DNA from 3 places in the Agrobacterium sp. 22-223-1 genome. Region 3 is predicted to be linked to each of the others. Evidence: predicted binding sites of a transcription regulator. Region 3 holds the regulator's gene; each other region holds the start of a gene.
What was found. The regulator LexA, encoded in region 3, represses DNA repair genes until DNA is damaged. The targets are predictions, from matches to a motif close to TGTTCNNNNTGTGTTCNG.
Positions count from the first base shown of each region.

Region 1: a site for LexA is predicted at 7,009-7,026, ahead of ACQZ60_RS03430 (PA0069 family radical SAM protein). Genes of this name have one in related genera too.
Region 2: a site for LexA is predicted at 5,495-5,512, ahead of recA (recombinase RecA). Genes of this name have one in related genera too.

Region 1 is NZ_JBNWCN010000001.1:697,069-707,382, forward strand. Features, by position in the region: gene ACQZ60_RS03390 (cell wall hydrolase) at 1-203, shown strand, start outside; gene ACQZ60_RS03395 (AtpZ/AtpI family protein) at 474-839, shown strand; gene ACQZ60_RS03400 (F0F1 ATP synthase subunit A) at 900-1,649, shown strand; gene ACQZ60_RS03405 (F0F1 ATP synthase subunit C) at 1,722-1,949, shown strand; gene ACQZ60_RS03410 (F0F1 ATP synthase subunit B) at 2,029-2,670, shown strand; gene ACQZ60_RS03415 (F0F1 ATP synthase subunit B) at 2,672-3,157, shown strand; gene ACQZ60_RS03420 (S41 family peptidase) at 3,488-4,663, opposite strand; gene ACQZ60_RS03425 (ribonuclease HII) at 4,746-5,399, opposite strand; gene ACQZ60_RS03430 (PA0069 family radical SAM protein) at 5,736-6,893, opposite strand; gene ACQZ60_RS03435 (glycosyltransferase family protein) at 7,184-7,702, shown strand; gene ACQZ60_RS03440 (FAD-binding oxidoreductase) at 7,716-9,149, opposite strand; gene ACQZ60_RS03445 (L-threonylcarbamoyladenylate synthase) at 9,200-10,177, opposite strand; gene ACQZ60_RS03450 (DUF6656 family protein) at 10,231-10,314, opposite strand, start outside.
Region 2 is NZ_JBNWCN010000001.1:1,877,707-1,888,020, reverse strand. Features, by position in the region: gene ACQZ60_RS09345 (ABC transporter substrate-binding protein) at 1-582, opposite strand, end outside; gene ACQZ60_RS09340 (OmpA family protein) at 919-3,183, shown strand; gene ACQZ60_RS09335 (pseudouridine-5'-phosphate glycosidase) at 3,430-4,353, opposite strand; gene ACQZ60_RS09330 (carbohydrate kinase family protein) at 4,383-5,324, opposite strand; gene recA (recombinase RecA) at 5,571-6,662, shown strand; gene alaS (alanine--tRNA ligase) at 6,894-9,557, shown strand; gene ACQZ60_RS09315 (VOC family protein) at 9,657-10,040, shown strand; gene ACQZ60_RS09310 (glutathione S-transferase family protein) at 10,117-10,314, opposite strand, start outside.
Region 3 is NZ_JBNWCN010000001.1:1,373,322-1,383,635, reverse strand. Features, by position in the region: gene ACQZ60_RS06860 (TRAP transporter small permease) at 1-301, shown strand, start outside; gene ACQZ60_RS06855 (TRAP transporter large permease subunit) at 298-1,557, shown strand; gene lexA (transcriptional repressor LexA) at 1,805-2,527, shown strand; gene ACQZ60_RS06845 (glutathione S-transferase family protein) at 2,801-3,478, shown strand; gene ACQZ60_RS06840 (ComEC/Rec2 family competence protein) at 3,499-5,928, opposite strand; gene gltA (citrate synthase) at 6,236-7,525, shown strand; gene ACQZ60_RS06830 (amino acid ABC transporter ATP-binding protein) at 7,602-8,336, opposite strand; gene ACQZ60_RS06825 (amino acid ABC transporter permease) at 8,314-8,973, opposite strand; gene ACQZ60_RS06820 (amino acid ABC transporter permease) at 8,970-9,641, opposite strand; gene ACQZ60_RS06815 (transporter substrate-binding domain-containing protein) at 9,724-10,314, opposite strand, start outside.

The sequences.
Region 1 (10,314 bases), 680 kb from region 3:
GGGTGAATTCCGAACGCCACTGGAAAATGGCGCGCGAAGTGGCCATGGCCACCACCGCCGGCAAAATCTGGATGAAGGAAGTGGGTTCGGCAACCCATTATCACGCCGTTTATGTGCGTCCCGCCTGGGGCCGCACGATGAAGAAGGTCGGCAGAATCGGATTGCACGTCTTTTACCGTACCTATGGTGGCGGCTGGAGCTGATACCACCGCCGATTTGTCGCATTTTGCGTGTCAAAAATGCCGATTCCTTTGCGAAACATCGCGGTCAAACGGCGACTTGAGGTCAAGCTGTTGTTTTTGCATGATTAATTTGTGCTGCAACAACCGTCGCCAGTGCCTTGACTAGAGAAGCCCCTAAAACTATGTTGCGCGCGACTTCAGAGCGGGCTGGAACAGGCTTAATCCGTCACCGTTTACAACTCCAAAGGGTTCTGGCATGGCTGGAACGGAGAAAATGGGTGGGATTTTAAGATGACTGGCAACCGTGACGATAGTCTGGACGAGCGCCGCAAGCGCCTTGCTGACGAGTTGGCGAAGGTGAAGGCGGAGGATGAGGCGGAAGTGAGGGCGGAGACCAACGCTGCGGAAAGCCGGAAGGGCTTTGCGATGGCGGTTAAGCTCTCATCGGAGTTCATTTCGGCCATCGTGGTCGGCGCTATGCTGGGTTATCTTCTGGACTATTTTGCCGGCACGACGCCGTGGGGGATGATCGTTCTTCTTCTTCTCGGTTTCTGCGCAGGCGTATTGAATGTGTTGCGCTCGACCGGCGCGGTGGCCAAGCCGCCGCTGCTGGAGAAGGCGGACAGGCGAGACGAGGGTGGAAAAGGCGGCGTTTAAGCTGTTTTTTCTTGCAGTTGAGATGCCGCGACAGGCGGCGACAGGTAAAGAGGGCAGCCGGTGGCAAACGATCCGACCCATCAGTTCTTGGTGCAGCCGATCATTCCGATCGAAATTGGCGGCGTCGATTTTTCCTTCACCAATGCGTCGCTCTTCATGGTCGCGACCGTGGCTGCGGCTTCCGGTTTCCTTTATTTCGCAACGTCGAACCGCGGTCTGATCCCGACCCGCATGCAGTCCGTCGCTGAAATGTCCTATGAATTCATCGCCTCCATGCTGCGCGAAGGCGCCGGCAAGAAGGGCATGGTGTTCTTCCCATTCGTATTCTCGCTGTTCATGTTCGTGCTGACGGCCAATCTTCTCGGCATGTTCCCGTATTTCTTCACGGTCACCAGCCAGATCATCGTCACCTTCGCGCTCGCCTGCCTCGTCATCGGCACGGTTCTGGTTTACGGTTTCTGGAAGCATGGCCTGCATTTCTTCGGCATCTTCGCCCCCTCGGGCGTGCCCAAGGCGCTTTTGCCGCTTGTGGCGTCGATTGAAATGATCTCGTTCCTGTCGCGCCCGATCAGCCTTTCGGTTCGTCTTTTTGCGAACATGCTGGCCGGCCACATCACGCTCAAGGTTTTCGCAGGCTTCGTCGCCTCCATGAGCGCGCTCGGCGCGCTCGGTGTCGGCGGTGCTGTCCTGCCTCTCATCATGACGGTCGCCATGACCGCTCTCGAATTTCTCGTTGCCTTCCTGCAGGCTTATGTCTTCGCGGTACTGACTTGCATGTACCTGAACGACGCCGTGCATGGTGGTCACTGAGAAGTAAAGTCGCTGGCCCCGGCAACGGGCGTCAAAAACAGCCGCAACAACCAATATCTCAAGGAGTCTCACATGGAAGCGGAAGCAGCAAAGTACATCGGCGCAGGTCTCGCATGCCTCGGCATGGCTGGTACGTCCCTCGCACTCGGCCGTATCTTCGGTGATTACCTGTCCGGCGCACTGCGCAACCCCTCTGCTGCCGACAGCCAGTTCGGCCGTCTGGTATTCGGCTTCGCCGTTACGGAAGCTCTGGGCATCTTCTCGCTGCTCGTTGCTCTCCTTCTCCTGTTCGCTGTTTAATATCGGCATCAGGTCTGGATCACGGCCCGCAACTGGCGTGCCGTGATCCTTCGCATTTGCAGTACCCCTGGAGGTGAGCATGTTCGTGACCGAGGCTTATGCCCAGTCAGCACCGACCGTAGGTGAAACGCATACGGAAACTCCGGCTGTCGGCCAGCCGCAACCGGAAGCCACGCACACGGAAACCGGTGTGGCGCACGGCGCCGAACACGGCGCTTCCGGCGTATTCCCGCCGTTCGACCAGTCTACTTATGCATCGCAGGTTCTCTGGCTGGCGATCACGTTCGGCCTTTTCTACCTGCTCATGCAGAAGGTCATCGTTCCGCGCGTCGGCGGCATTCTCGAAAACCGTCACGGACGCATCGCACAGGATCTCGATGAAGCGGCACGGCTGAAAAGCGAAGCCGACGCTGCCGTCGAAACCTATGAAAAAGAACTCGCGGCAGCCCGCGCCAAGGCGGGCTCCATCGGCGCTGCGGCCCGTGACGCCGCAAAGGCGAAGGCCGATGCCGACCGCGCCGCTATCGAAGCCGGTCTTGCCGAAAAGCTCGCCGCCGCCGAAAAGCGCATTGCGGGCATCAAGGAACAGGCATTCGCCGATGTCGGCGCAATCGCCGAAGAAACCGTGACCGCCATCGTCGACCAGTTGGTCGGCGCCAAGGTCAAGGACACGGACGTCAAGGCAGCGATTGCCGCCGCTTCGAACGTGAAGGGAGCCTGATATGGCATTTGATGCATCATTTTTCGCTCTCGTCGGTCTCGTCCTCTTCTTCGTTCTGGTTGCCTATCTCAAGGTTCCCGGCATGCTCGCCAAGTCTCTGGACGAGCGCGCCCAGAACATTCAGGACGAGCTGGCCGAAGCCAAGCGCCTGCGCGAAGAGGCTCAGCACTTGCTGGCCGAATATCAGCGCAAGCGTAAGGAAGCCGAGGCGGAAGCCGCAGGTATCGTTGCCGCCGCCGAGCGCGAGGCCGCAGCCCTGACGGAAGAAGCCAAGCAGAAGACGGAAGAATTCGTCGCCCGCCGCACGGCCCTTTCGGAACAGAAGATCAAGCAGGCCGAAGACGACGCCATCGGCGCCGTCCGCGCCGCCGCCGTGGATATCGCCATTGCCGCTTCCGAGAAGCTCATTGCCGAAAAGACCACCGCCGCCGCAAAGGCCAAGCTTTTCACCGCCACGATCGGCGAAGTGAAGTCGAAGCTGAACTGAGATTTATCTCGGTATTGTTCAAAGCCCCTCCGGCGAGAGCCGTGAGGGGTTTTTGTTTGAGGTGGTAAGGCTGGTTCCGGATGTGGTGAAGCCTGAACTATGGAAATGCGGCATGCGCTTCAGCAGGCCTCCCTCGGAGGTGGCTGTGATTGGCTTTAGTGTTTTTGTCGCTGAATGTCGGATTGCGTTTCCGCTCTGCGCCAGAAGCGGACGGATGAAGTGTGCGTCGCCTGATTGCCATGGCGCCGAAAGCGAAGGCGGCCATTCCATACCTGGCGGAGCATTTTCCAAGGGTCGACCGTCAGCAGTGTGGGCTAAGCCGCCGTTCGTCTAATCGTTCAGACTCTTTAGAACTTGTTGGTAGAACGCGCCTTGTGCATTCTCAGCGGTAGACCTTACGACCCATTCCCAATCCAAATTCAGTTTTCCTGCCGGGACCATTTGCTGCGCGATTTCAGCCGGTGTGGTTTCGTTGCTGGTTCCGTTCTCCCAGTCGTGAAAGGCCGATGAGTATCGAACGACCGCTCCGCTGATCGGCAAATCGAGCAACCCTCCCTCGGCAAAAAAACTCAACCCGTCGCCCATTTCTTCCCCGATGAGTTTGAGCCTACGTCCCAAACGATGTTTGAGGATGGCTACAAACACTATCGCTGCGGAAAACGTGAATTTGTCGACAAGCACAGCAACCTGCCCGCCTGCGTTTTCAGAGATGGCGTCGATCAAGGGCATCGTTTGAAGGAAGTCGCCACCCGTGTTTCCGCGAACGTCAATCAAGAGTGTTTTGTTCGAGCAGGTGCTTACATGCTCCGCTGCACCAGCGATGGCTTCCGGCAACGCAGTTTCGCCTGGATCGAAGAAACTTGGCAATGATATTGAAAGCCCAAGCCCCTGCCAGTCCTTGATCTCCACAAATCTCTCGGGCTTCCAGGCCGGATCAGCCTTGCCATGCTCGTTTCTCGGGTAGAGCATCGATGCAGGAACCGTATGCCCGTTCTCCACTTTCAAATCGGTTATTCGCCCATTCTCGTCTTTCACGCGATATTCAGTCGTATTCTCTTTTGAAGAAAAACCGAGGTGGGCCAATGCATACGGCCATGCCAGAAGAATCGGCCCGATGACCCGTTTCCTCTGGCGCGTTCCCGCCAGAAATTTCTCTGCGGCGGCTTCAATTTGGCCCAAAGGTGTGCCGTTGACTGCTATCAGCTCTCCTCTTGGCGCAGTTGTTTCCAGTGCCGTGTCAGTTAACTGTACCACCGTCCCGACGCTCACAAACCTCAGCGGGAGTACCGCGATGGAATCGTTCGGGATCAGCCGTGTGTGTCCGTTGTCGGGAAGTGCGAGCAGGCGCATCGCGGAGAACAGAAAGGCCTCTTTGGAGCCCTCCAAAGCGTATCGTCGAGTGTCACAAATGCAGCTGTCTATCGTCGCTTGTTCGATCCGCCGAAAGCTGGGATCGGTTGGCAGGACAGTTTCCAGAATTTTCTCGAGGTCTTGCGTCAGGGACATGATTTACGGTGCGCATAGTTGCTCGTCGATGTCCAGATCGGGTCGATAGCGGAGGTTCTGGTTGGAACTCCATTACTTGTCATCAATCCCGCTTCAGCGGCCTGAAGCTCATCCGGTGCAGCGGGCAGGGCCCGTGGCTTTCAATGGCGCGCAGGTGGGCCGGCGTGCCGTAACCGGCATGGCCTTCAAAACCGTAGGATGTGTGCACCACACCCGCGCGTTCCATCATCCGGTCGCGGGTTACCTTGGCGATGATCGAGGCGGCGGCGATGGAGAGGGAGCGGGAATCGCCCTTGATGACGGCTTTGGCCTCGCAGGCGATGCCGGGCGGGCGGTCGCGGCCGTCGGCCAGCACGAGGGCAGGGGAGATTTCGAGACCGAGCACGGCGCGGCGCATGGCGTCGAGGCTGGCGCGCAGGATATTCATGCTGTCGATCAGGCCGGGGCCGGAAGAGGCGACGGACACGATCGAGGTTTCCATGATCTGTACGAACAGGCTTTCCCGCTTCTGCTTCGTCAGCTTCTTGGAATCGTCCATCCCCTTGGGAATATTGTCCGGATCGAGAATGACCGCTGCCGCAACCACCGGTCCGGCCAGAGGTCCCCGGCCTGCCTCATCCGTGCCGGCCACGGGCCAGAGGCCCTTCTTTTTCGCTTCCAGTTCGAAGGAAAAATCCGGACCGGTATCGGCAAGATCAAAAAGAGCAGGAGAATCGGGTGTGGCCGTGCGTTTCATGCGGCGAAACTGGCACACACACCCGATCTCCTGCAAGCCCCCGGAAGCGGGCGATGACAGGCGCGGTGAGCCGAGGTCAAGGGGCGTGGCTCACCGTGCCCCGAAGGTCATCATGACCTTTGATCCTCCAACGGGGCGGCGGAGGAAAAACGATCGCACGCGAGGCGGCGGTTCCGGGGGCGATGTCCGGCGGGCCAGGGAAAACCCGCCGGGCATTTCGTGGGAGTGTGGCCGGTCCAAAAAAGAGGCCGCCGCTCCCTGTCATATTCTGCCTGATATCGCCGCACGCTCCGTATGGTGCTTCGATCAGGCGGAGTTCTTTTCAGCATCGGTCTTTCAAAGCAGCGACAATTGCACGCCTGCACCGCCCGGCGGCACGAAGAGATCGTCGCGCAGGTGGATGCCGCGACGGATGAGGCCGAGCCTTTTTGTCGCCATCTCGAAACGCCTGCCGATCTGCCAGGCATAGGGGCCGGCGCCCTTCATGCGTTTTCCGAATTCCGCGTCGTAGTCCTTGCCGTCGCGCATGGAGCGCACCAGCGACATGACATGACGATAACGGTCCGGATAGTTGCGCAGCAGCCAGTCGCGGAACAACGGGCTCACCTCCAGCGGCAGACGCAAAAGCACATAAGACGCTTCGGTGGCGCCGGCGGCCTTGCCGGCCTCGAGAATACGCTCGATCTCATGATCGTTGAGCGCCGGAATGACAGGCGCCATCATAACGGCTACGGGAATGCCGGCCTCGGTCAGCGCCTTGACGGCTTCCAGCCGCTTCTCCGGCGTGGCGGCGCGCGGCTCCATGTTGCGTGCGAGCTTCCGGTCCAGCGTGGTGACGGAAATACCGATCTTGGCGAGCCCCTTTTTGGCCATGGGCGCCAGAATATCGATATCCCGCTTGATCAGCGCCGATTTGGTGACGATGGCGACGGGATGATCGGCCTTGGCCAGCACTTCCAGTATCTGCCGCATGATGCGCCATTCGCGCTCGATCGGCTGATAGGGATCGGTATTGGTGCCGATGGCGATCACCCGCGGCTTGTAGCCCGGCTTAGCCAGTTCCCGTTCAAGCAGCTTCGCCGCATCCGGCTTGGCGAAGAGCTTGGCTTCGAAATCCAGCCCGGCGGAAAGCCCCATATAGCTGTGCGTAGGGCGCGCAAAACAATAGATGCAGCCATGTTCGCAGCCGCGATAGGGATTGATGGAGCGGTCGAAGGGGATATCGGGCGATTCATTGCGGGTGATGATGCTGCGCGGCTTTTCCACCTGCACCTCGGTGCGGAATTCCGGCATGTCCTCGAGAGTCTGCCAGCCATCGTCGAAAACCTCGTGCTGAAGGGTCTCGAAGCGTCCATCCGGGTTCAGCCCGGCGCCACGGCCGCGACGGCGGTCGATCTCGATGCGCAGGCCGGATGCATCGGCCAACGCATTGGCAATATCCGGCATATGGCTCGGCTGGAAGGCAGCCTGCCCCGAAAGCGTATGGTTTCTCATCTGGATGCTCCCAGGACGCCGCACGCCTCTCAAGGCACGCTCAACGCCCTAAACCGTTTCCGTCCGGACAGGCTTTCAACCGCCTTCCGAATGATTAAATTCCTACATCAGGAATGAGAACAATACAAGAACAAAATTGCAAATTCGGCTCGTTCTCCAGAGATGGATGCGTGGCCGCGACAGGCACGGCCACGTCCGCAGACTTTGCGGTCGGTGGGCATGGACAGCCTTGGATTTTACAGCGATGAGCATAGTGGCAATTTATTGTGCGATGCGTTAGAGCTATGCAGATGTTGACAGTCATAATGGAATGCCGGGATCACGAGCCGGAACTGGCGCACACATTGTCTGCGCTTGTAACCGGGGCCGTGGAAGGGCTTGTAAGCGATGTTGTGATTCTCGATCACGGTTCGCGCGATGGATCCTCGCGCGTCGCCGATGCCGCCGGTTGCCGTTTTTATGGGCAATGGGACATCGAGGACGTCGTGAAGTCCGCACGCGGCGGCTGGCTGCTTCTGATCGAGCCGGGCGCGCGCCCGCAGGCGGGCTGGATCGACGAGATTCTCGAATATGTGGCGATCTGCGCGCAGCCGGCCCGTTTCTCGCCCTCGCGCTATCACCGGCGGAATGTCTTCAGCCGTATGCTGCGGCGTATTCCGCCATTGGAACACGGGTATCTTCTGCCAAAGAAGCATGCCGTGTCGATTGCGAAATCGGGCATGAGCCTGACGCAATTTGTCGGCGCGCAGAAACCGCGCCGGCTGAATGCGGAAATGGTGCCCGCCTGGGCGCTGCGGGCCTCGGCCTAACCTCGGGGCCGCTTTACCCGGCCAGAACCTTGCCGGGGTTCATGATGCCGGCGGGGTCGAAAGCGTGCTTGATGCGCCGCATCAGTTCCATTTCGATGCCGGGGCGGATGGCGGCCAGTTCGTCGCGCTTTAATTGCCCGATGCCGTGTTCGGCCGAAATGGAACCGCCGAGCGACAGCACGATGCCGTGCACGATCTCGTTCATGTCCCGCCAGCGGCCGATGAATTCGGCCTTGTCAGCACCCACCGGCTGGGAAATATTGTAGTGAATATTGCCGTCGCCCAGATGTCCGAAGGCGCAGACGCGGGCGCCGGGTATGGCGGCAAGAACCGCCTTTTCCGCCGTCGCCATGAATTCCGGTATTTTCGACACCGGAACGGAAACATCGTGCTTGATCGAGCCGCCTTCGGGTTTCTGCGCCTCCGACATGCTTTCGCGCATGTGCCAGAGCGCCTGCCGCTGCGCTTCGGACGCGGCGATCACCGCATCCTGAACCAGCCCGGCCTCAAAACCGCGCTCCAGCAGCGATTGCATCATGCTATCCGCCGTTTCGGCAGAGTCGGAGGTGGAAATATCGATGAGCGCGTACCAGTCATGCGGCTGTTCCAGGGGATCGCGCACGCCGGGAATATGCCGGGCGGTGAATTCGACGCCGATTCGCGGCATGAGTTCGAAACCGGTCAGCGCCGTGCCGCAGAGATTGGAGGCCATCTCGAACAGCTTCAGCGCGTCTTCGGTGGAGCTGAGACCGGCAAAGGCCACCTGATGGCCGAGCGGTTTCGGGAAGAGCTTCAGCACCGCGCCGGTGATGATGCCAAGCGTACCTTCGGAACCGATGAAGAGATCGCGCAGATCGTAACCCGTATTGTCCTTTTTCAGCCGGCGCAGCCCGTTCCAGATTTCGCCGGTCGGCAGCACCACTTCCAGCCCAAGGCAGAGCTGGCGCATATTGCCATAGGCGAGCACCGCCGTGCCGCCGGCATTGGTGGCGAGGTTGCCGCCGATGCGGCAGGAACCCTGCGAGCCGAGCGACAGCGGGAACATCCGCTCCACGGAATCGGCAGCCTTGTGGATGTCATCGAGAATGCAGCCGGCATCGGCGACGATGATGTTGGCAACGGGATCGATATCGCGAACGCGGTTCATGCGCTCCAGCGACAGGATGATGTCCGTTCCTTCGGCGCGCGGTGTCTGGCCGCCCACGAGGCCGGTATTGCCGGTCTGCGGCACGATGGCGGTGCCGGTTTCGCTGGCGAGCTTCAGGATGGCGGCAACCTCTTCGACCGAACCGGGCTTGATGAGCAGCGGCGAGGCGCCGCGATAAAGTCCGCGATTTTCCACCAGACGCGGCGCCATTTCCGCCGGGTCGCGGACCGCGTTCTTTTCGCCGACAATGGCGGCAAAGCGGTCGAGGATGTCGGAGGAGGGGATGGCGGTGGTCGTCATGGGCGGCGTCTCGCTGTCTTTTGAAACATGGGCGAAAGGATTGGGTGCCGTCAGCCTCGCGGCGCGGCGGCGCGGGAAAGGCGGTCGTTGATCGCCTCTCCGAGACCATGGGTGGGAATGGCGGTGATGGCGATCATGTCTGCGCCGCTCGCATCGGCGGCTTTCAGATAATCGAACAGATTGGCGGCGGCCTCGGAAAGATCGCCGGAGGGGCTGAGATCGAGCACGGTGCGCGCCGTCTCTTCGCCGGCGATGGCGATGCCGCCGAAGCGGATCAGCGCTTCGCCCGGCAGAACCGATGTGGCGTGAAGGCGCACGGCCGCACCCGGCGCGTAATGCGAGGCCAGCATTCCCGGCGCCTCAATGGCGGCGGCTGCTTTTTTCGGCCGTTCGAGCCGTTTGCCGGCAATGCGCTCTATGTCCGCGGTGACGATGCCGCCGGGACGAAGCAGCCGCACCCGGCCATCCTCTTCCACCTTGACGATGGTGGATTCGACACCGACGGCGGCCGCACCGCCATCGAGAATGAGATTGATCTTTCTGCCGAGATCCGCCTCCACATGGGAGGCACTTGTCGGGCTGATCTTGCCGGAACTATTGGCGCTGGGGGCGGCGAGCGGCCTGTCGAAGCGGCGGATCAGATCGCCGGCAAAACCCTGCGGCACACGAATGCCGACCGTATCGAGACCGGCTGTCGCCAGCGAATGAATGTCGCTTGCCGGTTTCAGCGGCAGCACCAGCGTCAGCGGGCCGGGCCAGAAGGCTTCTGCCAGCTTCAGCGATATGGGGTCGAAGACGGCGTAACGTTCGGCCATGGCGATATCGGCCATGTGGCAGATCAGGGGGTTGAATTGCGGCCGGCCTTTTGTCTCGTAAATGCGGGTAATCGCCGCCGGATTGGTGGCGTCGGCGGCAAGGCCATAGACCGTTTCTGTCGGCAGGGCGATGGGCTGGCCGGCGGCAAGCTCCGCCACAGATGCCTGCAGGGCCGTTTCCCGCTCTTTGTCTATATCGATATGACGCGCCATGATGCTGCCTTTCAGGGCGGTCAATAGCGTATTTCAGAGGCTTATGGAAAGTTTTATATCGCCTTGATGATCCTGCGCATCTCCTCGGACCGCGCGCCGAGCATGAGCACGTTTTTCAGCGCCACCCGCGGATCGTG
Region 2 (10,314 bases), 500 kb from region 3:
GCCCGCATCCGTCTTCAGCCATTCCGACAGAACGACGATATCGTCGATGACGGCGTCGATACGGCCATTGGCGATGTCGAGCTTATATTCGTCGGCGGTCGGATACATCTTCACGTCGGCATCGGGGAAATGCTTTTCGGCATAGTTGGAGTGGGTGGTGGAACCCTGCGCGCCGAGCGACTTGCCCTTCAGATCCTCGACGGATTTGATCGGCGAATCCTTCGGCACGGCGATGGCCGGCGGGGTGTTGTAATATTTTTTGGAGAAGTCGACCTTCTCGAGACGCTCGGGCGTGATCGACATGGACGCGATGATGGCGTCGAACTTCTTGGCCTGAAGGGCGGGAATGATGCCGTCCCAGTCATTGGTGACGAAGGTGCATTCGGCCTTCATTTGTTCGCACAGCGCCTTGGCGATGTCGATGTCGAAGCCGGTCAGGGTGCCGTCGGCTTCGAGATTGTTGAAGGGCGGATAGGCGCCTTCGGTGCCGATGACGATCTTGTCCTGCGCGAGGGCTGCGCCGGAAAACAGCGAGATGGCAGCAATCGATACGGCTGCGAGCAGACGGGTGGAAATAGGCATTTCGATCCTCTCTTTTGGTCGTTCATCCGCGGTCTGTTGTTGTTTTCAGTGCGGACGCCATGGGCGCAGGGCGCAGCGGATGATGCCGCCTGTAGCCTTCAGCGCGGATGCGATTATTCATCCGGTTGGTCAAAAAATGCAACTGCAATATTAGTGACCGCGATTGTGCCGCAGAGCTTCCACGAAAACGCCTTGATCTGTTCATTTCCGGTACAGAAGGCTTTGTCCATCATGGGAACCGAAGCCTGTGCGAGGCGTTGACCAGCGCCTGCACGCGCAGCCGGAATCAAGATGTCGCAAGACTGGCGACCAATAATGGCAGATGAGGAAACACCGATGCTGAAGAAGAACACATTGCTGACGGGGGTGGTTTTCCCCCTCATGTCGCTGGCGATTGCGGTGGAGCCGGCCGCGGCCGGTTTTGCCGGTGCTGCGCGGGCGCAGACGCCCGTGTCGCAGGCGCTTCCCGGCGATGCTGCGACCGGCCGGGTGATTTTGGCGCAGGCACAGCCGGAAGAACCGAACCCGGAAGAGGAACTGCGCAAGCGTCGCAAGCAGGCCGAAGAGGAGCAGCCGCAGGCCGAGCCGCAACGACAGGAGCGTGCGCCGGAGCCGCAGCGCGAACCGGAGCCCAAGCGCGAAGCCGCGCCTGCCGAACCGCGCCCTGAGCCGCAAAGGGAACCGCAGCCTGAGCCCCAGCGGGAACCGCAGCAGCGTGAGGCTCGCCCTGAGCCCGCGCCGGCCGAGCAGCCGCAGGAGCGTCCCCGCAAACCCGAACGCGCACAGGAGCCGCAGGGCGAGGGCGAACAGCGCCCCGCACGCCAGCGCGAGGCCGCGCCCGAAGCCGCACCTGCCGAAGAGCAGCCGAAGGAACGTCCGCGCAAGCCGGAACGGGCCGAGCAGCCCGCAGGTGAGGGCGAGCAGCGTCCCGAGCGTCCCCGCAAGGAGCGCGCGAAGGAACCTGCTGCCGAACAGGAGCCCGCAGCACGCCCTGAAAATGCCGGCGAGCCGGCCAAGCCCCGCGAACCGGCACCCGCCAAAAAGCCACCGGTAGAGGAAAAGGCCCCGGAACAGAAAGCCGAGCCGGCCGAAAAAGCCGTTCCGGAGAAAAAGCCGGCCGCCCCCGAGCCCGCCGCGAAGGAAGCACCGGTTCCGACCGAAGCGCCGACGCCCGCGCGTCCGCCGGCACCTGAAGCCCAGCCAAACCCCGCACCGGGCCGTCAGCCTTCGGAACAGCCGCCGGTAGAGGGTCAGGGCAGAACCGAACCCGCAGCCCCGCTGCCAGGCGCGCCGACGCCGCCGCCGAGCGGTACGACAACCGGACAGGCGCCGGCCGGTGAACCCGTTCCCAATCAGGTCGCTGTTCCGCAGACGGAAGCGCCGCCGATGACGAAGGAAGAGTTGGATAAGGCCAAGGCAATCGCCAAGGACCCGTCCAAGACCGCCGATACCGTCATTCTGCCGGTCGACAAGGGCGCCGCCGTTCTCGACAGCGACAAGGAAGTGGAACGTTCCGGCAACCGCCAGACCCGCGAGGAGCGCCGTCGTGAACGCGAACAGGCCGGTGACGTGAAGGTTCCGACTTCCGACGCCGAGGCGCAGCGCGCCGGCGCCGCCGAAGGCAAGGCCCCGCCGCCGCCCGTCAAGATGGAAGCCATCACCTCGCAGCAGGGCGAGCGTGTCGACCGTCGCCCGCAATATGAGCGGCCGGAAGGCGTGCGCGAATGGCAGCCGCGCGAAGGCCGTCCGCGTGATCGCGACCGCGATGCGCCGATCATCCTGCAATTCGGCGACCGTGTCGTGGTGCGCGGCGACGACAACCAGCGCTTCATCCGCGATGGCGGCGAGCCCTATTACGAGCGTCTGCCCGGCGGCCGTGTCCGCGAAACCGTGGAGCGCCGTGACGGAACGCAGGTGGTGACGATCCGCAACCGATATGGTGACGTGATCCAGCGCTCGCGCATCGACGATCGCGGCCGCGAATATGTGCTGTTCTATGCACCGGAGCTGATGGAAGATCCCGACCGCGATTACGTCTATCGCGATCCGGGCCTCGACCTGCCGCCGATGCGCCTGCGCATTCCCGTGACGGACTACATCATCGACACCTCGAGCGATCCGGACCGCGATTATTACCGCTTCCTGGAACAGCCGCCGGTCGAGCCGGTGGAGCGTGTTTATTCGCTGGATGAAGTGCGTTATTCGGCCCGTATCCGCGACAAGGTGCGCCGTATCGACCTCGATACCATCACTTTTGCCACCGGCAGCGCCGAAATCCCGATGACGCAGGCCCGTTCGCTGCGCAAGGTGGCGGATGCCATCAACAAGGCGCTGGACAAGAACCCGGGTGAAACCTTCCTGATCGAAGGCCATACCGACGCCGTCGGTTCTGATGAAAGCAACCTCGTGCTTTCCGACGAGCGCGCCGCTTCCGTCGCCAACGTCTTGACCGATGTTTACGGCATTCCGCCGGAAAACCTCGCGACGCAAGGTTATGGTGAGCGTTACCTGAAGGTCCAGACGCTCGGCCCGGAACAGCAGAACCGCCGCGTCACCATCCGCCGCGTGACGCCGCTGGTGAAGCCGGTCGCCCAGAAGTGACTAGGTTCTGATGAAAAACAAAGGCCCGGAAAGCGCAGGCTCTCCGGGCCTTTTTCATTGGGACAGGCTTTCCAAATACGCGACGTCATCCTCGCCCTTGAGGCGAGGATCTAATCACGTTTCCTCCGGTCGAGACGTAGCAGATGCTCGGGACAGGCCCGAGCATGACGGAGGAAGTGTTTGTTCCAGCCTCCAAAACCCCCCAGCACTCACTTTGGGAACCGCCCGAAGAGGAGATGTGTGTCTTCAGTTCAGCGCGACCGCGATTTCCGCCGCCAGCTGGGCATTGTTGCGCACCAGCGCGATATTGGTTTCCAGGCTGCGGCCATCCGTCAGGCGGAAGATGTCGCCGAGCAGGTAGGGGGTGACTTCCTTGCCGGTGATATCGTCGCGTTCGGCGTGGGAGATGGCGCGGTTGATGTAGATTTCCATCTCCTCGCGCGGAATTTCGTCCTCTTCCGGCACGGGATTGGCCACCAGCATACCGCCCTCGATACCCAGCTGTTCGCGGGTTGTCTGGAAATTGGCGATTGCCGCCGGGCTGTTGAGCGAGAGCGGGCTCGGCAGGCCGGAGGAGCGCGACCAGAAAGCCGGGAATTCTTCCGAGCCGAAAGTGACGACCGGCACGCCATTGGTTTCGAGAACCTCGAGCGTCTTCGGAATATCGAGAATGGCCTTGGCGCCGGCGCAGACGACGATCACGCCGGTCTTCGCAAGCTCGGTCAGATCGGCGGAGATGTCGAAGGTCTCTTCCGCGCCCTTGTGTACGCCGCCAATGCCGCCGGTGGCGAAAACGCGGATACCGGCGCGGGCGGCGGCGATCATGGTGGCGGCCACCGTGGTGGCGCCGGTGCGGCGCTCGGCGATCGCAAAGGCGATATCGGCGCGCGAGACCTTCATGGCGTCGGTGGTCTGGGCCAGCGCCTCGAGCTGGTCTTTCTCAAGGCCGATATGCAGGGTGCCGTGAATGACCGCGATGGTGGCCGGAACAGCACCCTGATCGCGGATGATCTGTTCGACGCTTTCCGCCATCTCGATATTGCCTGGGTAAGGCATGCCGTGGGTGATGATGGTCGATTCAAGTGCCACGATCGGCGCACCGCGCTGCTTGGCGGCGGCGACTTCCTGAGAATAGACGATTGGAAGGAGCGGGGAGATAGGGCGGGTCATTTCATCTGTTCCAGTTTTTAAAAGCGGGTTCATGCCAGCATTTCAGCCTGGGGAACAAGCCCCAACATGGCTTCGACACTGTCTTTTGATAGGTCCTGGGAGGTGGCGAAGGGCGATTGCACGGTGATGGCGGCCGCCGCCGCGCCTTGCCTCAACGCTTCCGCAATCGTCTTTCCCTCGGCGATGGCGGCGAGATAACCCGACGCCATGGCGTCGCCCGCGCCGGTTACGTCCTTCACCTCGCGGATGAGGGGCGGGTGGAGGATCGCCGTCTCCGTCCTGCTGAAGGCCACCACCTCGCTTGCGCCGCGGGTAACGACGCCGCCGGCAAGCCCGGCCTTGCGCAGGATGTTGGGCCAGTCGCGAACATTGGCAGTCGTTTCGCCGGTCAGCGCGCGGGCTTCCGCCTCGTTCATGAAGAGGATGTCGATATCGCCGAGCGCCGCTTTCAGCTTCACCGCCTTGGCGGGGGATATGGCGATGGCCGCCAGCGGCTTTTCGCAGGCGCGGGCGACGAGGCCGAGCGCCGTCAGCGTGTCTTCCGGCAGATTGGCGTCGCAGAGCAGGATATCGCTCGCCGTGATCGCCTCGCGCACGGCGCGTATCTTGAGGCGGCGCGGGGTGAAGAGCTTGTAGAGGTCCATATCGGCAAGCGCGATGATGAGATTGCCGTCACGCTCCAGAATGGCGGTGTAGCTTGGCGTGCGGCGGTCCAGGAAGGTGAAGGGCGTGTCTTCCACGCCCGCCTGCCGTGCGGCCTCTGCCACCGCCTCACCGGTCGTATCGCCGCCGCGCGGGGCGATGATGCGGACCTGAAAACCGAGGCGGGAAAGATTGCGCGCGGCATTGAAACCGCCGCCGCCGGCCTCTTCCATCCAGGAGCCGGGGTTGCTCGCGCCGGGCGCCGTCTCAGTCTCGATCATGCCACGCCTGTCGATATGCGCGCCGCCCAGAACGAGTATTTTCTTCACGCTTGCGTTTCCCTCTCTGGCGGATGGAAAGACCGGACGATTCGGCCTAAACTGACGTCTTCCTGACCTCGCATCCGGTTTGCGGCCATAGGCCGGGCACGGAAAAACGAAAGCAGAACAAACGACTTATCGCTATTTGTTTTCAATATGCTGGCTCAGCCTTGCGAAATAAGAACAAATAGAGTACATACCGTTTCCATACTGCTTCATTGCCTGTGCGGCTTCAATAACCTAAAGGTGGTTCGGATGGCACAAAATTCTTTGCGTCTCGTAGAGGATAAATCGGTGGATAAAAGCAAGGCACTGGAAGCGGCGCTCTCCCAGATCGAACGGTCGTTCGGCAAGGGATCGATCATGAAGCTCGGTTCCAATGAAAACGTGGTTGAAGTGGAGACCGTTTCGACGGGTTCGCTCAGCCTGGATATTGCGCTCGGCATCGGCGGTCTGCCGAAGGGGCGCATCATTGAAATTTATGGCCCGGAAAGCTCGGGCAAGACGACGCTGGCATTGCAGACCATTGCCGAAGCCCAGAAGAAGGGCGGCATCTGCGCCTTCGTCGACGCCGAACATGCGCTTGATCCGGTCTATGCCCGCAAGCTCGGTGTGGATTTGCAGGGCCTTCTGATCTCGCAGCCCGACACGGGCGAACAGGCGCTGGAAATCACCGATACGCTGGTGCGCTCCGGCGCGGTTGACGTGCTGGTCGTCGACTCAGTTGCGGCGCTGACGCCGCGGGCGGAAATCGAAGGTGAAATGGGCGATAGCCTGCCGGGTCTTCAAGCGCGTTTGATGAGCCAGGCGCTGCGCAAGCTGACGGCGTCGATCTCCAAGTCTAAGTGCATGGTGATCTTCATCAACCAGATCCGTATGAAGATCGGCGTCATGTTCGGTTCGCCGGAAACGACGACGGGCGGCAACGCGCTGAAGTTCTATGCGTCCGTTCGTCTTGACATTCGCCGTATCGGCGCCGTCAAGGAGCGCGAAGAGGTTGTCGGCAACCAGACGCGTGTGAAGGTCGTCAAGAACAAGATGGCGCCGCCCTTCAAGCAGGTGGAATTCGACATCATGTATGGCGAAGGCGTTTCCAAGACCGGTGAGCTTGTCGATCTCGGCGTGAAGGCCGGTATCGTCGAGAAGTCCGGTGCATGGTTCTCCTATAATAGCCAGCGTCTGGGGCAGGGGCGTGAAAACGCCAAGATATTCCTGCGCGACAATCCGGAAACGGCCAATGAGATCGAACTGGCGCTGCGCCAGAATGCCGGCCTGATCGCCGACCGCTTCCTGCAGAATGGCGGGCCGGACGCCGGCGAAGGCGACGACGGCTCCGACGAAGGCTGACACCTTCCGTGAAGGCTCGGGCATTGCCACCCGCAGACTTTGCCGAACTGATATAGATCAAAAAGGGTCGTGCGATTTTTCTTCGCGTGGCCCTTTTTAATTGCCTATATGTCTTGCTTCGCCTCCATGGCTGGACAGGGCAGGATGCGAACGATAAAAGCCAGTGATTTTGCAATAAAGCCATCGTTCCCGATGGCAATGATGGACTCCAGCTGTGAGCGGTGTGTGGGCATGAGCGGTGTGAATGAAATTCGGTCGACCTTTCTCGACTACTTCAAGAAGAACGGACACGAGATCGTGCCCTCCAGCCCGCTGGTGCCGCGCAACGATCCGACACTGATGTTCACCAATGCCGGCATGGTGCAGTTCAAGAACGTCTTCACCGGTCTTGAAAGCCGTCCCTATTCCACGGCCGCTTCGGCGCAGAAATGCGTGCGCGCCGGCGGCAAGCATAACGACCTCGACAATGTCGGTTATACCGCCCGTCACCACACCTTTTTCGAAATGCTCGGCAATTTCTCCTTCGGCGATTATTTCAAGGAAGAAGCGATCACCCATGCCTGGAACCTGATCACCAAGGAATTCGGCATCGACCGCAATCGTCTGCTGGTCACCGTTTACCATACCGACGACGAGGCCTTTAACCTTTGGAAGAAGATCGCCGGTTTCTCTGACGACCGTATCATCCGCATTCCGACCAGCGACAATTTCTGGGCGATGGGCGATACCGGCCCCTGCGGTCCCTGTTCGGAAATCTTCTACGATCATGGCGATCATATCTGGGGCGGCCCGCCCGGCTCGCCGGAAGAAGATGGCGACCGTTTCATCGAAATCTGGAACCTCGTCTTCATGCAATATGAGCAGCTGACGAAGGAGGAGCGCATCGACCTGCCGCGTCCGTCGATCGACACAGGCATGGGTCTTGAGCGTATTTCCGCGCTGTTGCAGGGCAAGCATGACAATTACGATACGGACCTGTTCCGCGCGCTGATTGCCGCTTCCGTGGAAGCGACCGGCGTTCCGGCCGAAGGCGAAAAGCGCGCCAGCCACCGCGTCATCGCCGACCATCTGCGTTCGTCCGCCTTCCTGATCGCCGATGGCGTCCTGCCGTCGAACGAAGGTCGCGGTTATGTTCTGCGCCGCATCATGCGTCGCGCCATGCGCCATGCCGAGCTTCTCGGCGCGCGCGAGCCGCTGATCTACAAGCTGCTGCCGGCGCTGGTGCAGCAGATGGGCCGCGCCTATCCGGAACTGGTCCGTGCCGAGGCGCTGATTTCCGAGACGCTGAAGCTTGAGGAAACCCGTTTCCGCAAGACGCTGGAACGCGGCCTGTCGCTGCTGTCAGACGCCACCTCGACCCTGCACAAGGGCGACATGCTGGATGGCGAAACCGCCTTCAAGCTCTACGACACCTATGGCTTCCCGCTCGACCTGACGCAGGATGCACTGCGCGCCCGCGAAATCGGCGTCGATATTTCCGGCTTCACCGATGCGATGGAGCGCCAGAAGGCGGAAGCCCGCTCGCACTGGGCCGGTTCCGGCGACAAGGCGACGGAGACCGTCTGGTTCGAGCTCAAGGAAAAGCTCGGTGCGAGCGAATTCCTCGGTTACGACACCGAAACCGCCGAAGGCGTCATCCAGGCAATCGTCAAGGACGGCAAGGCTGTGGATAGCGCTGCCGATGGTGAGACGGTGCAGGTCGTCGTCAACCAGACGCCGTTTTATGGCGAGTCCGGCGGCCAGATGGGCGATACCGGCGTGATTTCCGGCGACAATGGCGCCTTTGCCGTTTCCGATACCCAGAAGAAGGGCGAAGGCCTCTTCGTGCATTTGGGCACGGTCTCCAAGGGCGGTCTGAAAGTTGGCGATGCCGTTCAGTTGACGGTCGATCATGACCGCCGTTCGCGCCTGCGCGCCAACCATTCCGCCACCCACCTGTTGCACGAGGCGCTGCGCGAAGTGCTCGGCACCCATGTCGCCCAGAAGGGTTCGCTGGTTGCGCCCGAGCGCCTGCGTTTCGACGTTTCGCACCCGAAGCCGATGTCGGCCGAGGAGCTGAAGGTCGTCGAAGAAATGGCGAACGAAATCGTTCTGCAGAACTCGCCGGTCGTGACCCGCCTGATGAGCGTCGACGACGCCATTGCCGAGGGCGCCATGGCGCTGTTCGGTGAAAAATACGGCGACGAAGTTCGTGTCGTCTCCATGGGCACCGGCCTGCATGGCGCAAAAGCCAATCGTCCCTATTCCGTCGAGCTTTGCGGCGGCACGCATGTGGCGGCCACCGGCCAGATCGGCCTCATCCGCATTCTCGGCGAAAGCGCCGTCGGTGCGGGCGTGCGCCGTCTCGAAGCCGTGACCGGGCAGGGCGCGCTTGCCTATCTGGCAGAACAGGATGAGCGGGTTAAGGCGCTTGCTTCTTCGTTGAAGGTGCAGCCGGGCGATGTGCTGTCGCGTGTCGAAGGTCTGCTCGATGAGCGCAAGAAGCTGGAGCGCGAGCTTGCCGATGCCCGCCGGAAGCTTGCCATGGGCGGCGGTTCGGCGGATGCCGGCGCAAGCGATGTCAAGCAGGTTGCTGGCGTCAACTTCCTGGCAAAATCCATGTCCGGTATCGATGCCAAGGACCTCAAGGGTCTTGCCGATGAGGCCAAGGCCAATCTCGGCTCGGGCGTCGTGCTGCTGATCGCCGTTTCCGAAGACGGCAAGGCAAGCGCTGTCGCAGCCGTTACCGAAGATCTGACGGCCCGTTTCAGCGCTGTCGATATCGTCCGCACCGCTTCCGCCGCACTTGGCGGCAAGGGCGGCGGCGGCCGTCCCGATATGGCGCAGGCCGGCGGCCCGGATGGCGCCAGGGCACAGGATGCCATTGAAGCGGTGGCGGCGGCGCTGGCTGCCTGATCGGTGTGAATTGAAGAGGGCGGGGTTTTACCCCGCCTTTTTTGTTTCCGCCTTCAAAGACAAGATGGTTGCGCGCCGAGGACGCGACGGAGGGAAGCGATGCGCTTTGTAAATCCTATTCCTTTCGTGCGCGATATCGGCCGTTCGAAGGCGTTTTATCGTGACAGGCTCGGCCTGAAGATTGTCGAGGATTGTGGAAACTTCGTCCTCTTTGAAACTGGCTTTGCAATTCATGAGGGGCGGTCGCTCGCGGAGACGGTCTGGGGCACATCGTCGGGCGCGGAAGAGCCCTATGGCAGACGGAATATGCTGCTTTATTTCGAACATGCGGATGTCGATGCAGCTTTTCGAAATATCGCGCCGCATGTGGAGCTTATCCATCCACTCGAGCGACAGGCCTGGGGGCAGAGGGTGTTTCGTTTTTACGATCCGGACGGGCACGCGATAGAGGTCGGGGAGCCGCTCGGCCAGTCCGGTACATAACCCGCCGCGATGATCGATAGGATATTCGATTTTCGGGCGGGCTATTGTTTATCGGTAGCGGCGTGGCTGGCCGGTCTTATCCGGTTGCCTGCAAGTCCTTCGCTGCTTCCTCGTCGAGCTGGGCGGCCCGCTTGTAGGCCGGGCGGTCGGTGAGGTGGGCCATGTAATCGAGAAAGGCCGGGCGTTTTTCGACGGTGCCGAAATGCAGGCCCCAGCCGATATGCGCGCCGACATAGACATCCGCCGCCGTGAAGAGATCGCCGGCGATGAAGCG
Region 3 (10,314 bases):
TATGGCGGTGGAATGGATTTATGACAAGTTCGACGAACGCGGCAAGGTGGCGGTTCTGCTGTTCGCCAATCTCGTGACGGTCGCAAGTTTCGTCATTCTCGCGCAGCAGGCGCTTGTCGTCGCCGAGATCGCCGGCGCGGAAATCAGCCCTGTGCTGCAGCTGCCCAACAGCATCGGATATTATTCCATCGCCTTCGGCGCGGCATTGGTCTCGGTCACGACCGCAACCGCGAGCCTGCGCATTCTCTCCGGCGGCTGGCATGCCCGCCCGCACGGTGCAACCGAGGAGATGCCGCTATGACCATCGTGATGATCATTGCATTTTGTATCCTCATGATGATTGCGGTTCCGGTCGGCTATGCGCTGATCATCTCTGCCGGCGTCGCCGTGCTGTGGAACGGTTATGTGCCGCTTTCGATCGTGGCGCAGCAGGTTTACGACCAGACGCAATCTTTCCCGATGCTGGCGCTGCCGTTCTTCATGCTCGCGGGAACGCTAATGCTCGGCGGCAAACTCGGAACCCAGCTTCTCGAACTCGCCTCCAAGGCCATGCAGCGCTGGCGCGGCGGCCCGCTTTCCACCACCGTCATTTCGTCGGTCGTGTTCGGCGGCGTTTCCGGCTCGGCGGTCGCCAATGCGAGCGCACTCGGCTCGGTGCTCATTCCATGGCAAAAGCGCCAGGGCTACCCCGCTCCCCTTTGTGCGGCCAACAATGCCACCTCGGCTGTCATCGACGTGCTCATTCCGCCGTCGATCCCGATGATCCTCTATTCGCTGGTCAGCGGCGTCAGCATCGCCAATCTGTTCATCGCCGGCATTCTGCCGGGCCTGCTCATGGCCGTCGGTTTCATCTTCGTCTGCTGGGCCATTGCCGTGCGGCGGGGCTATGCGGTGCGTGACGAACGCATCCGCAAGCGCGATCTGGCACTACTTGCATTCCGCAGCCTGCCGGCGATCCTTCTGCCGATCCTGATCATCCTCGGCCTGCGCTTCGGCTTTGCAACGCCGACCGAAGTGGCCGTTCTTTCCGTCGTTTATTCGCTCGTGCTCAGCATCTTCTTCTATCGCGATCTGACATGGAAGCGTTTCTGCGACAATTTCGTCGAGGCCGGCTCCGCAACCGGCGTCGTCATGCTCGTCATCATGGGCAGCGCGGCGGTGGGCTGGGTGCTTACCTTCGATCAGGCGCCCCAGCATTTCGCCACCTGGGTCGCGGAGAATATCTCCAACCCGATCCTGATTATTCTCATGATGAATATCCTGATGCTGATCATCGGCATGCCGCTCGATCTGCCGCCGTCGATCCTGCTGCTCGGACCGATCTTCGTGCCGCTTGCGGATATGATCGGGCTCGACCGGGTGCAGCTCGGCATGATGATGGTGATCAATCTCGGTATCGGGCTCTATACGCCACCGATCGGCACCACGCTCTTCATCTCGTCCTCCATAGCCAGAGCGCCGCTCGGCGCAACGACGAGGGAATTGTGGCCGTTCTTCACCATGGCGATGCTGCTCCTTATCGCGGTCAGCTTCATTCCTGCGCTCACGATCTACTGACGTTCGGCGCGTAGCAAATCGGCAGCCAGAAACCACCGGCCGGGTCTCCCCGGTCGGTGGTTTCTGGTATTCAAGATGCGGCATACATCGTTAAATCTGCTTTGTTCATGGTTTCGACGATCAAATCACGATCTGCGATGCACCCTTCACGAAATTTTAGGGGATTGCGGAACACATATGGAACATATAGTGTTCGTTCTGTATTTGTTTCGCGACTTCAACGACGATTCTCAAGGGTGTTTTCCTCATGCTCACGCGCAAACAGCAGGAATTGCTTCTCTTCATTCATGAAAGAATGAAAGAGTCCGGCGTGCCGCCCTCCTTCGATGAAATGAAGGACGCACTCGATCTTGCCTCCAAATCCGGCATCCACAGGCTGATCACCGCACTCGAAGAGCGCGGCTTCATTCGCCGGCTACCTAACAGGGCGCGGGCGCTGGAAGTGATCAAATTGCCTGAGGCCTATGCTCCGGGTGCAAGGCCGCAGCGCGGTTTCTCGCCGAGCGTCATCGAAGGCAGCCTCGGCAAGCCGAAGACGCCGGAACCGGCCCCTGCCCCCAAGGCGCCGGCCAATGATCTCGGTGGCGCGGTCACCGTGCCGGTCATGGGCCGCATCGCCGCCGGTGTGCCGATTTCCGCCATCCAGAACAACACCCATGATGTGGCCGTGCCGGTCGACATGCTCGGTTCGGGCGAACATTACGCTCTTGAGGTCAAGGGCGACTCGATGATCGAGGCCGGCATTTTTGATGGCGATACCGTCATCATTCGCAACGGCAATACGGCCAATCCGGGCGATATCGTCGTAGCACTGGTGGATGATGAAGAAGCGACCCTGAAGCGTTTCCGCCGCAAGGGAGCCTCCATCGCTCTGGAAGCGGCCAATCCCGCCTATGAGACCCGCATTTTCGGACCGGACCGGGTGAAAATCCAGGGCAAGCTGGTTGGACTGATCCGCCGTTACCATTAATTGGCAACCCGCCTTTTTTCGCTAGGGGCGTCATCGAGAAGATGGCGCTCACTTTGAGGCATCTTGGCTTGTTCCCTGGAACAATGCGGCCCTGCGGAAGTAAAGAGAGGGGGTGTTTCGCCTCATCTCCGGGCGGTGACTTGGATATGCCTCCTTCTCCCTGCCCTCACCTTCCCATTCATCAACGCGGCTTATGGGAGCCATGGATTATTTGCAATATTCCAAGGCCCCTCCGCCGGTATAGAAATGCGCGTCATATCGGGGAAACACGTCATGTACGATCTTTATATCGCCAACAAGAACTATTCCTCATGGTCGCTGCGGCCCTGGGTATTGATGCGCACGCTCGGCATCGCCTTCGATGAAAAACTCGTTCCCTTCGGCGAAGGCGTTTCCTTCTCCACCTTCTCGCCGACCGGCAAGGTGCCCTGCCTTGTCGATGAGGGCGTGACGGTTTGGGAATCGCTGTCGATCGCCGAATATCTGGCGGAAAGACATCAGGGCGTCTGGGCGAGCGACAAGCAGGCAAGGGCCTGGTCACGGTCGGCGGCGAGCGAAATGCATGCGGGCTTTTCCTCGCTGCGCAATCTCTACCCCATGTCGGTCGGCATTCGCGTAAGACCGAAGGGTGGCGATGCCGGGCTTGCGGCCGATATAAAGCGCATCGATACGCTGTGGAGCGAAGGCCTCGCGAAATTCGGCGGGCCTTTTCTTGCCGGCCAGAAATTTACGGCGGTCGATGCCTTCTTCTGCCCGGTGGCATTTCGTTTCCAGACTTATGGCGCGGAACTTTCGCCCGCGGCGAAAGCCTATTGCGACCGGCTGCTCACCCTTCCCGCCATGCGCGAATGGTACGAGGCCGGGCTTAAGGAAGTCTGGCGCGACGCGGCGCATGAAGAGGAAATTAGCGGGATCGGCGAATTGACCGCGGATCTGCGCATCAAGGCCTGACGGTCCATGCTGGCGGCGCTCTATTGCGATGCCGCCAGCAACCGCATGACGGCATCGGGCACGTCGCGATCGAAACGGCCGCTTTTCCAGTCGTAATAGCGATGTTCGCTCCAAGGCCTGTCCATTCCGGCGATTGCGGCGCGCAGCCTGCCGACCACCCCTGTCTGCTCGCTGCGGGCGAAGTCCATTTCCAGCGAACCGATCCGCCGCAGGATATCGCGGTTCAGCAGAAGTGCGCCCGAACGGCATTGGGAAAAGGACGTTCTGCGGGAGACGATAACGATATCGGCAATATCGCAAGCCTTTCCAGCAAAGCGGCCATCTTCCAGAACGATGATCCATTCGCCGCTTCCCGCGCGCGCAACGCACCATATGCCTTTGCTGCAGGTGAAAACACCGGGCTCGGCGTCTCTCAGGGCCGCTGTCATCTGCCGTGCAACTGCACTCATCTCTTGCGGATCAAGCTTCGCCTTCGAGGTCAAAGCCACGGTTTTTGCCGTGGCCTCGGTCTTTAGAAAGACCGGCGGCACAGGCTGTTCCGGCAAAAGCAGCGCCCTTTGCCACTGACCATAAACGAAACCCTGCGGCTGAGCCTTCGTTGTGTAGGCTTTGCCGTCCTCCAGTAATGCCACCAGCTCGCCATCCTCGTGAACAAGCAAATCGGGCGGATCGCGATAGGCCGTGGCGGACGACAGGCCGAAGGCGAGGAACAGAATCGGCATCCCCAGAAGCGCAAGCCGGCTGCGCAGCAATGTCAGCAGCAGAAAACCAGCCGAGGCGAGCCCCAGAAACCACCCGTGAGGCCGACCCGTCGCAGCGCTTCCGCCCCAGGACGCCACTTCCTGCGCAACCTCGATGACGAGGGCCATGCCGTATCCCATGACTTTCAGAAATGGCGCATCCAGCCCGAAAGGCATCAGCAGCATGGCGACGAGGCCGAAAGGCATGACAATCAGCGACATCAGCGGCATGGCGGCCAGATTGGCGAAAAGTCCATAGGTGGTGACACGCTGAAAATGCTCGACCGAATAGATCGCCGTCGAAAGACCGCCGATCAGCGACGTCGTGATGACACCGCCGATAATGGCGCCCGCCGTTTGCGCCACCGTCATCCATGCCGGTTTGCGCCCGATAAACAGACGCTCGCGATCGATACGCCAGCGGCTCCAGGCGGCGTAGGAGGCGACGAGCGCGATGGTCGCGGCAAAAGACATCTGAAAGCTCGGGCCCATGATTTCCGAGGGCGAAAAAGCGAGAATGACCAAAGCGGAAAGCGCGACATTCCTGAGGCTGAGCGAGGGTTGATCGAACAACACCGCGATCAGCATCACCGACATCATCAGCCAGGCGCGTTCGGCGGAAACGGCGAAACCTGAAATCAGATAATAGGCGAGTGTCATCAAGAGTGCGGCGAAAGCCGAAATCTTCTTCACGGGCCAGCGCTGCGCAAATGCCGGAAAAAGACTGAAGGCAAGCCTCAGCCCCACAAAGAATATGCCCGACGCCAGCGCCATGTTGAGCCCGGATATGGCGACGATATGGGCAAGGCCGGAAAGCCGTAACGCTTCCATAGTTTCGGCGGATATGGCCTGTCTCTCATCGGTGACGATGGAGGCGGCAAAGGCGCCGGCATCGCCGCCGATGGTGTTGCGGATGCGTTCGGCAATGGCGGTGCGAAGGCCGTAGAGCCGCATGTCGGCCCATTCCAGCCAGTTCGTCTTCGCGTCGATGCCGGGTGGAGTGAGCGTCTGTGGCGGCTTATAGAAGAATCCGGTCGCGCCTATGCCCCTGAAATAGGAGGCGAAGGCGAAATCGTTGAGCCCCGGCAAGGCCGGGCCGGATGGCGGCGAAAGTCGCGCCTTGCCACGAACGGTCGCGCCGAGTGCCGCGGGCTCGCCTCCCCCGCGTGACAGGAGCGAGACCTTCTCCGGCGGGCGTGACAATGCAGGCGCTTCCGTTGCGGTGAGTTGCACCACATATCGCCAGTCCCCGCGCGCATCCACCTCCCGGCGGGTCACTGTGCCGGTGATGGTGGTGGTGACGGGCGTATCCAGCACGACCGTTCCCGCACGCCATGTTTTGATCCCGGCGAAAAGCATGCCCAGCAAAAGCAGCGCGAAAAGGCCGCAGGCCGTCGCTGCGAAGCCCGAGCGATATTTCGCGAAGAACGCCAGACCGGCGGCGATGAGACATGTGATCGCCAGAACCGAGAATGAAGGCGAGGTGTTGAGGGAAAACCAGAGGACCGCACCGCAGCCGATGAAAACCGGCACGAAAAGAAAATCGTGGCCGAATGCGCGCTCCTCGGCAAAGCATACGGCGATTTTTTGAGAGGCGACAGCTCGCAGGTTCGGCTTGCTGACAAGGGCGGGCGTATCGTATGTTGCGACATCGCCGGTTCTGCGAAGCGGATAAAGGATTTCCGCCGTGCCGGGCAAATCGCCCTGCATCGTTTCGGCATGTCTGAAATGCTGTTTTTCCCCTTGACCGAGCAATCTGCGCCGCGCCCCTGCCGCACCGGGAACAGGTTTGCAGGCGGATGCGAGGGATTGCAATCCTTTCCTTTAACCCAGCGTTGACTGAGATTGAATTGCCATCGCCGGGAAAGACGAAAGCAAGGCAATTGCGTTTGCCGCAATGCACAATTTGACCTTTGGATAGCTTGGCATCTGCGCAAGGATCATATAGCTAATCGGTAGACGCTTAACCGCGGGGCGTATCTCAACGCCCCCACCCGCATGTTTTCGGAGGATCAGTATGACGGAAAAAAGCGCTACAGTGACACTTGGCGAAAAGCAGGTCGAACTCCCGGTCAGGGAAGGCACGATCGGACCAAGCGTCGTCGATATCGCCACGCTGTACAAGCACACGGGCTCTTTCACTTACGACCCGGGTTTCACGTCGACGGCCTCCTGCGAATCCAAGATCACCTATATCGACGGTGACGAAGGCGTTCTCCTGCATCGTGGTTTCCCCATCGAGCAGCTCGCCGAACAGGGCGACTTCCTGGAAACCTGCTATCTGCTGCTTTACGGCGAACTGCCGACCGCGGCTCAGAAGAAGGACTTCGACACCCGCGTCACGCGCCACACCATGGTGCATGAGCAGATGAGCCGATTCTTCACCGGCTATCGCCGCGACGCACATCCGATGGCCGTCATGTGCGGCACGGTCGGTGCTCTCTCCGCCTTCTATCACGACTCGACCGACATTACCGATCCGCACCAGCGCATGGTCGCTTCGCTGCGCATGATTGCGAAAATGCCGACGATCGCCGCCATGGCCTATAAGTACCATATCGGCCAGCCCTTCGTTTACCCGAAGAATGATCTCGATTACGCCTCCAACTTCCTGCACATGTGCTTTGCCGTGCCCTGCGAGGATTACAAGGTCGATCCGGTTCTGGCCCGCGCCATGGACCGCATCTTCATCCTGCATGCCGATCACGAGCAGAACGCCTCCACCTCCACGGTGCGTCTTGCCGGTTCTTCGGGTGCGAACCCGTTCGCCTGTATCGCGGCTGGCATCGCCTGCCTCTGGGGCCCGGCTCACGGCGGCGCCAACGAAGCGGCGCTCAACATGCTGAACGAAATCGGCACGGTTGACCGTATTCCGGAATATATCGCCCGCGCCAAGGACAAGAATGATCCGTTCCGCCTGATGGGCTTTGGTCACCGCGTCTACAAGAACTACGACCCGCGCGCCAAGATCATGCAGAAGACGATGTACGAAGTGCTGGAAGCCACCGGCAACTCCGACGATCCGATCATGCAGGTCGCACTGGAACTGGAAAAGATCGCCCTTTCCGACCCCTACTTCGTCGAAAAGAAGCTTTACCCGAATGTCGACTTCTATTCGGGCATCACGCTGAAGGCGCTCGGCTTCCCCACGACCATGTTCACCGTTCTCTTCGCTCTTGCCCGCACCGTCGGCTGGATCGCACAGTGGAACGAAATGATCGAAGATCCGCAGCAGCGCATCGGCCGTCCGCGCCAGCTCTATACGGGCGCCGGCAAGCGCGACTACGTTCCGGTTTCCAAGCGCTAAGTCGCGAAACCCTATAAGATCAAAGGCCGGCAGGTTTTCACCCGCCGGCCTTTTTTGTTGGGCGTCGGAATGGTTCTCAGTGGCGTGCAGCAACGCCCAGGAACTGCTTGAGTTCCGGTGTCGCGGGATTGGAGAACACCTCCTCCGGCGGGCCTATTTCATGCACCCTGCCCTCATGCATGAAGACGACGCGGGAGCAGACGTCGCGCGCAAATTTCATTTCATGCGTCACCATCAGGAGCGTCATGCCTTCAGCGGCGAGTTCCCGCACCACGGCCAACACTTCCGCGACAAGTTCGGGATCGAGAGCCGAGGTGATCTCATCGCAGAGCAGCGCGATGGGCTGCATGGCGAGTGCACGGGCGATGGCGACGCGCTGCTGCTGGCCGCCGGACAATTCATCGGGATAGGCATCGAATTTATGCGCCAGCCCGACACGTTCCAGCATCTTGCGGGCAACGGCTTCGGCTTCCGGCTTCGGCGTCTTTTTCACCACGGTCTGCGACAGCATGACGTTGCCGCCAACGGTCTGGTGCGGGAAGAGATTGAACTGCTGGAAGATCATGCCGACCTTCAGCCGCAGTGCTTTCAGATGCAGATCGTCTTCGAGAAGCTGCGCGCCGGCGACCGATATGGAACCGGCCGAAATTGTCTCCAGCCCGTTGATGCAGCGAAGCAGGGTCGATTTGCCCGATCCGCTCTTGCCGATGATGGCGATGACCTCACCGGGCTCCACATCGAGGTTGATGCCCTTCAGAACCTCGTTGCTGCCATAGCTTTTGCGGACTTCAGTGATTTCGATGAGCGACATTGAGCTTCCTTTCGAGGATCTGGCTGCTCTTCGACAGAGGCCAGCACAGCGCGAAATAGATGAGGGCGACGAGGCCATAAACGGTGAAGGGCTGGAAGGTGGCGTTGGTGACGACCGTGCCGGCCTTGGACAGTTCCACGAAACCGATGATCGAGGTCACGGCCGTTCCCTTGATGACCTGCACGAAGAAACCGACGGTCGGCGGAATGGCGACCCGCATGGCCTGCGGCAGGATGACATAGCGCATCTGCTGCAGGCGTCCCATGGCAAGGCTCGCCGATGCCTCCCATTGGCCCTTGGCGACGGATTCCACGCAGCCGCGCCAGATTTCGGTGAGGAAGGCCGCTGCCCACAGGATCAGCGTCAGGCCCGCCGCCAGCCAGGCCGGCACATCGATGCCGAACAGGCCGAGGCCGAAAAAGGCGATGAAGAGCTGCATCAAAAGCGGCGTACCCTGAAAAAGCTCGACATAATAGCGTGCGAAAGCCCGCATCGATTTTTTCCGGGAAATGCGCATGAACAGCAGAAGCAGCGCCACCAAGCCGCCGCCGGCAAAGGAGACGAGCGACAGCAGCACCGTCCAGCGCGTGGCGAGCAGCAGGTTTCTGAGAATATCCCAGGTGGAGAATTCGATCATCGGACACTCCTGCGCGGAAAGATGAGGTTGCCCCCCATCACCAGCACCTGCCGGAGAAGGATGGCGAGCACGAGATAAATGACGGTGGAGACCATATAGGCTTCGAAGGCGCGGAAGGTGCGCGACTGGATGAAATTGGCCGCGAAAGTCAAATCCTCGGCAGCGATCTGCGAGACGACCGACGAGCCGAGCATGACGATCACCACCTGCGATGAAAGCGCCGGCCAGATGCGTTGCAGCGAGGGCACCAGCACCACATGCCGGAAGGTTTCGAAACGGGTCATGGCAAGGCTTGCCCCCGCCTCAAACTGCCCCTTCGGCGTCGCCTGGATGCCGGCGCGGATGATTTCGCAGCTATAGGCCCCGAGATTGACCACCATGGCGATGTTGGCGGCGGTCAGTTCCGACAATTGCAGGCCAAGCGATGGCAGGCCGAAAAAGATAAAAAACAATTGTATGAGGAATGGCGTGTTGCGAATGAGCTCCACATAGGTCGCGACCGGCGGCCGCAGCCATTTGGGCCCGAGCGCACGCACCCAGGCGCAGACGATGCCGAGGGCGATGCCGAGAACGCCGCCGATGGCAATCAATTCCAGCGTAACGGCGACGCCCTTGGCGATCTGCGGATAATAGTCGAGAAGCCATCCAAAATCGAATGTGTATTTCACCCGATGCTTCCTTTCGGCGAGGACAAACCACGCGCCGGTCCCGCCTCAAAGCGAGGCCGGCGCATGCATTTTGCCGGGTTGCTCAGAGATCCTTGGGCAGGTCGGTTTTCAGCCATTTCTGCGCGATCGTGTTCAACGAACCATCGGTCTTTGCGGCGGCGATGATGGCGTTGACCTTTTCAAGCAGCGCCGGCTGTTCCTTGTTAAGGCCGATATAGCAAGGCGAATTCTTGATCAGGAACTTAAGCTCGGGGCGCTTCGGCGGGTTCTTGGCGAGAATGGCGGCGGCCACGACATTGCCCGTGGCGACGGCTTCCACCTGGCCGGCGAGGAAGGCGGAGATCGTGCCGTTATTGTCCTCGTAGCGCTTGATGGTCGTATCGGCAGGCGCCACCTTCGTCAGCTCCAGATCCTCGACGGCGCCACGGGTGACACCGACGGTCTTGCCGGACAAATCTTCCGCCTTGGTGACGGCAACCGAATCCGGAGCGAACACGCCGTTGAAGAAGGGCGCATAGGCGGTGGAGAAGTCGATGACCTTTTCACGGTCCGGGTTCTTGCCGAGACTTGAAATGACGAGGTCGACCTTGTTGGTCTGCAGATAGGGAACGCGGTTGGCGCTGGTTACCGGCACGAGTTCGACCTTCACGCCCAGCTTCTCGCCGATCAGATT